One region of the Ectobacillus sp. JY-23 genome, then DNA from elsewhere that is predicted to be linked to it. Evidence: riboswitches for the same ligand, from Rfam matches in the RefSeq annotation. Region 1 holds a riboswitch; the other holds the start of a gene.
What was found. A riboswitch is a leader RNA that binds a small molecule or an ion and turns the genes downstream of it on or off. The one in region 1 is predicted to bind cobalamin.
Positions count from the first base shown of each region.

Region 2: it holds a riboswitch for cobalamin, as region 1 does, so the genes downstream of both, MUG87_RS02710 (DUF4430 domain-containing protein) here and MUG87_RS14575 (DUF4430 domain-containing protein) in region 1, are expected to answer to the same signal.

Region 1 is NZ_CP095462.1:2,848,672-2,851,888, forward strand. Features, by position in the region: gene MUG87_RS19720 (recombinase family protein) at 1-124, opposite strand, end outside; cobalamin riboswitch at 436-618, shown strand; cobalamin riboswitch at 869-1,051, shown strand; cobalamin riboswitch at 1,287-1,469, shown strand; gene MUG87_RS14575 (DUF4430 domain-containing protein) at 1,749-3,217, shown strand, end outside.
Region 2 is NZ_CP095462.1:507,088-510,304, forward strand. Features, by position in the region: gene MUG87_RS02710 (DUF4430 domain-containing protein) at 1-1,507, opposite strand, end outside; cobalamin riboswitch at 1,610-1,799, opposite strand; gene ybaK (Cys-tRNA(Pro) deacylase) at 1,951-2,421, shown strand; gene MUG87_RS02720 (putative ABC transporter permease subunit) at 2,451-3,217, opposite strand, start outside.

The sequences.
Region 1 (3,217 bases):
CCTCAAAAGAAATGATAGCTTCGTGGGCATTCTTTGTTACAACATGTTCTTTAGGATTTATATTCTTTCTTTTATTGCTTGTAACGCTTTGTACTGAACCCTTCCTTGTACAAGATCCCCAGATTTGTGAGAATTAAACGAATAGTAGAACCTATCCACTTGCGCAGGTGGTAGGATATCATCCTTATAAAGTCTCTTGCGATATTGTCAGTATGACAGCAGTTTAAAATGAAATTAGTTGCTCCTAAAATGGAACTTGTTGTACTAAATAGAGATCAGGAATGGTGAAAAGTTGAAATTGAACAGGTGTTTTAGCGTAGTACTAAAATGAACAGATAGAACAATGAACACATTAAGGATAACATCATTAAAACATAAATAAAGATACAACTCCTCTTAAAGTCAAAGCGGCTCTTGAACAATCTATGTAACTTCTATAAAATGAGTACATATGGTTGCAGTTTGCATTAATAGGGAATTTGGTGAAAATCCAAAACAGCTCACTTCTACTGTAAAAGCTACGAAACATTCGCTAATGTCACTGGGAAACCGGGAAGACGGAATGGATTAGGATTGAAGCTTTAAGTCAGGAGACCTGCCATAAACCTAATACAAGTCTTTCGGTGAGGAAAGTTTGTTATCAAAACTTGTGTATACCTATATGCATATGGATACTATTTGCAATTTTAATTATCGCAAAAATGTGTCTTTTTTGATAACTAACGATTCTTGCTTTTGCAAGAATCGTTCTTTATTGCGTATGATTTTAAGCGATTAAGATCACTGGAGAAATTAAAAGATGGGGAGGTGATTAAAAAATCGAAATGCAAAAATTTGCAGTATAACATGTTTTACCAGAGTAAAAGTTTAGTCCGAATGGGGGTATGGTTGCAGTTTGCATTAATAGGGGATTTGGTGAAAAACCAAAACAGCTCACTTCTACTGTAAAAGCTACGAAACATTCGCTAATGTCACTGGGGAACCGGGAAGACGGAATGGATTAGGATTGAAGCTTTAAGTCAGGAGATCTGCCATAAACCTAATACAAGTCTTTCGGTGAGGAAAGTTTTTTATCAAAACTTGCGTATATTTATATGCGTATGGATACTATTTGCAATTTTAATTATCGCACAATGTGTCTTTTTTGATAACCGATGATTCTTTCTTTTGCAAGGATTGTTCTTTATTGCGTATGATTTTAAGCAATTGGGGTTACCAGAAGAATTAAAAGATGATTTAAATGCAAGAAAATTTGCAGTATAACATGTTTTACTAACGTAAAAATTTAGATTAAATAGGCATATGGTTGCAGTTTGCATTAATAGGGAATTTGGTGAAAATCCAAAACAGCTCACTTCTACTGTAAAAGCTACGAAACATTCGCTAATGTCACTGGGAAACCGGGAAGACGGAATGGATTAGGATTGAAGCTTTAAGTCAGGAGACCTGCCATAAACCTAATACAAGTCTTTCGGTGAGGAAAGTTTGTTATCAAAACTTGTGTATACCTATATGCATATGGATACTATTTGCAATTTTAATTATCGCAAAAATGTGTCTTTTTTGATAACTAACGATTCTTGCTTTTGCAAGAATCGTTCTTTATTGCGTATGATTTTAAGCGATTAAGATCACCGGAAAAATTAAAAGGTGGTAAGGTAATTAAAAAAGATTTAAATACAGTTTGCGGTATAGCATGTTTTACTAGAGCAATCGTTTATGAATTGGAGGAAAGGATGAATTAAACAATGAAGAAATTTGTAAAAGTGCTTCTTGTCATGTGTATGATTTTTTCAATTTTTTCTATCTCAACCCCTTCATTAGCGGCACCTTCTGGAAACCCTAAAGGTTATATAACGATGTCAGCTGATGTAAATACGCTGGGAGCAGGTTTTCTATATGAACCCGTAAAGGTTCCTTTTTATACTGGGGAAACTTATGCCGATGTGACGGACAGGTTTTTGGGTTCATCTAACTATCGTAGTTCTGGTCAACAAGAAATGTTTTATTTGTCTAGGATTAAACTAAACCGCTCTTTGAGTATCCAAGTTCCACAGATATTGCAGAACGAAATGGGCATGACAAACGCAGACATTATCAATGTGGGAGTAAATGAACAAGGGCACCTTGGAGAATTTGATTATAGTTCTATGTCTGGTTGGATGTATTCGGTAAACAACGAATTTTCAAATGTAGGAGTTGGAGCTAAAACACCTAAAGATGGTGATGTATGCAGATGGCAATTTACGCTCACAGGTTTTGGTGCTGACTTAGGTCAGGATAATTCAGCATGGGGGGGATCACCAGCACTTTATGTAGGGGCTGATCGCAGTAATCTCCTGACCCAGGTTGCACAAATAAACAGTGCTGCCAACAAGGCAGAGCTTTTAGCCAAGCCCGGCGTTCTTACAGCCTATAACAATGCTAATGCAGCACTAACAAATCTAACGGCTACACAAGAACAAATTAATAATACATCGACTGCCTTAACTACTACATTGAATACTGCAATACCGGCAAGCAGTATTGATATTAGTACGCAACTGAACGCAAGCTTAGCATCTATATTGGCCGCTGCTCCTTCACCAGGTTTTGGTACACTTAATGGTGAATGGACAGTTCTTTCGTTATCTAGATCCGGATACTCTGTTCCTAAAAATTATTTTTCTGATTACTATAACCGTGTAGTTACACATGTGCAATCTGTAGGAGGAATACTTTCTACTTCTCAGTATACAGAGTACTCTAGATTAACACTTGCATTAAGTGCGATTGGAAAATCAAGTACAAATGTAGGCGGGTATAACCTTTTAGAGAATCTGGCAAATTATGAAAAAACAATAAGTCAAGGTATAAATGGTGCCATCTTTGCATTAATTGCACTTGATACAAATAACTATGAAATTCCTATTATAGCAGATACCGCTAAACAGGCTACCCGTCAAAAATATATTGACTTTATCTTATCGAAAGAAGTGAAAAAAGACACTCCACAAGCAGGTGGTTTTACTTTATACGGCTCGACGCCTGACCCTGATATTACAGGCATGGTACTTCAAGCACTTGCACCATATAAATCACAACCAAAAGTTGAAACTACAATTGATAGAGCAGTTAAAGCACTTTCAACCATCCAAAAAGACACTGGAGGTTTTACCGCTTTCGGTTCAACTTCCAGTGAAAGTATTGCTCAAGTAATTGTTGGGCTTACAGCCCT
Region 2 (3,217 bases), 1.6 Mb from region 1:
CAAGCAGTGCTGTATCAGGAAGCGTTTGTTTGACTTCCCCTTTTACTGGTTCTGCTGTTTTCGTTTCGCTTGGTACAGGTTTAGTAACTGTTTCTGTCGGTACTGAAATTTCTGGTGTTTCTGGAATAGATGGTTGAGATGGCTCTGGTGTTGTTGGTTCACTTGGCGTTTCTGGTTCGTTAATTGGTTCACCGCTCCAATCGAAAATTGAGCCCTTTTCTTGTGTAAAGTACGTGTATTGTACTAACGCATACAGTGCTTGCTCAGATGAAAGCGCATCGCTTGCTTCACTTGTATGCTGCCATTTAAATCCACCGTCTGTTTGTTGGAAGGTAACGAGATTTTCAATGACATTCGCTTCTTTCGTCCACTCCGCATCTGTAGGGTCAATATCCAGAATGGATAAAGCTGTAAGTACCAATGCAGTGCTGTTGGCATTTTGATCAAAGCCGCCATCCTTACCTTGCATACTTTGCAAAAGTTTTAAGGTTGTTTCTTGCGCTTTTGCTACTTCCGGCTTCTCACTATACGGTGCCAATGCAATCAGCATCATACTATTTGTATCCGCATCTGTGCCCCATCCACCTTCAGCTCGTTGCTGTGATAAGATTGCATCTACAAGCTTCTCGCGGCTCCAAAATGCGCCAGCAGGAATATCATACTTTCTACTATCTAGTGCCAATAAAGCAGCGCTGTAAGCATAAACATCAGCAAGTGTTTGGTCATTGTATAACTTCTCAACTAAATTTTGATTTGCAAACTTTGTAGGGTCACTTCCAATAGCATTAATTGCCAAAATTGTTTTTGCTAATTTGCCGCCTTGCATTCTTTTATTTTGTACATTATCTTTTAATTGCTCTATGTAACTCGCTTTTACATCATCAGAGATTACTGCACCTGAGCGCAACAACCCAATGGCTTCCCACTCAGAATTGATACCGTCTCTTAATAGATAGGCAGCCGCATCGGCAATCGCTTTATTTGTATCTACTTCCCTTGGTGTAGTTCCTGGGTCTGGTGTTGTAGGCGGTTCCTTAACCGGCTCTAGTAAACTCAGATCGCATTCGCTGATTTTTTTTAACTGCTCCTTCAATGTATCAGTAGGCGCTGTATTCCAATCTTCAATAAATCGCATGGCAATAATATCACCATTCTTTACTTGGTAACCACCTACTCCTACCATCGCCATTTCGTTATTTGTTTCCAGCGCCCAATAGCTTTGCTTATACTTCTCACCAGCAACAAGACCGTCAATACCTGTTAGGTATAACGTTGTTCCTGTGCCACTGTACACCAGCTTATTCGGAAATACCTCGTTCAATACATCAAATGCTGTTGCACCTTCTTCAAACTCTACCTTCTTTGGACATAAAATTGCTCCGCGTTCTGAGTCTCCAACAACAACAAGCGTTGCTGTACGTCCCTCAGCAAACACCACGCCAATATTCGCAAACGTCGACACCACCATACATACGGTGAGGACGAATGCAGCAAGCCACTTCTTCATATCTACTTCCCCCTTCATTTTTGAGCCCAATAAAAAAAGCCCGTTACGGGCGTGCGCAAGCATATATGTACTTACACAACACCTCCCTATTCCTCGTAGGATTTCGGTGCATCGTGCATAGGCAGGTCTCCTGGCTCGTGTGTCGTCAATTTTGTGCGCCTTCCCGGGTAACAGTGGCTTATGCACAAAATCTCTTCACTTACAGTGGCGGGACCGCGTCGGATTCACACCGACTTCCCTTTTAAACATAGCGAGCGCTCGCTCACTATGCACCTATACTCGTCACAATATTCGAAATTATGATACTATTCTACTATGGAATTATGATTCTGTCGACAATATTTCATAGTATCCCTCTAAAAGTTGTAACACATATAGGTAGGAATAGCTATATAAATCCGTTTAAAATTTTGTATACTGATACATGAAAGGTGTTGATACATATGGCGAGTAAAACCATCGCATGTCGGCTGCTAGATACGAAGAAAATTGCGTATACGCTCCATGAATATGAATGGGATGAAAATAATTTAGATGCCAAGCATGTAGCGAATTTGGTAGGTCTGCCTTATGAACAGGTGTTTAAAACACTTGTACTAAAAGGCGACAAAACAGGTGTTGTTATGACTTGCATTCCTGCTAATAGCGAGTTGAACATGAAAGCACTCTCATCCATCAGCGGCAACAAAAAGGTAGAAATGGTGCCGGTAAAAGACATACAGAGTCTAACCGGTTACATTCGTGGCGGTGTTTCCCCGCTTGGTGTTAAGAAAAGATATCCCTTGTATGTTGACAAGTCAGCTTCTGCATATGATACCATCAGCATTAGTGCAGGTAAACGCGGCTTGCAGATTTTCTTAAACGGTACGGAATTTATAGAAATAACCGATGCGAAAACAGCAGACTTGACTTAAAGAAGATGCTAGCTAGCATCTTCTTTAAGTCATCCTTGTACGTTGTCTAAGATCTTCTCCGCATCCACTTGTAAAGCCCGAATCATAATTGTATTTGCAATACCATATACAAGTAGCAATATAAAAAACGTCAGCCCAATTCCTGCATGTAATATGAAATACAACCCCATTACAATGCCTACTGTTGCTGCGGCAATTAGGAAATTTACGAGCAAGTTCCATAGCAGCGTATAACGACCTTTAAACAATTTTTGCTCATTTTCCCAGTGTACATCCGCTGTTTTTGCATCCCATCTCACACCAATCATATTGGTAAGCCATAAGCCGTTTAAACATAAAATGAGCCAAAGGGTCACGAATAATAGAGACACCTTTAAGAGCGCAACCATGACAATGCCGAATAATGCTAAAATACTAACACTGACGAGCCACGATGCAAAAATTTTAGCAAATAAAATAGTTTGCGGTGCAATAGGCAAATAACGATTTACAAACCAACTGCTACCGTCCCTGGAAAAAGCGGTTATTGCAGTCACATTAGAGCTTAATAAAAACATACCAGCACAATAAGCAACACCAAGGACCAAACCTGCTTGATCAGGGTTCGTGACACTCCTCTTCATCCATTCTATACTACCGTTTTGTTGAAAGAACGCAAAGAAAAAAATGATTGGTGTCGTTAACCCCTGAATGACGCAATTTAAAAAGAAAGCCGGTGTGCGCATTAAAATACGTAGCTCCTTTTTTACATACGTTAACCATTTAGATGTTTGCTTTACCTGTTTCACATACGCAG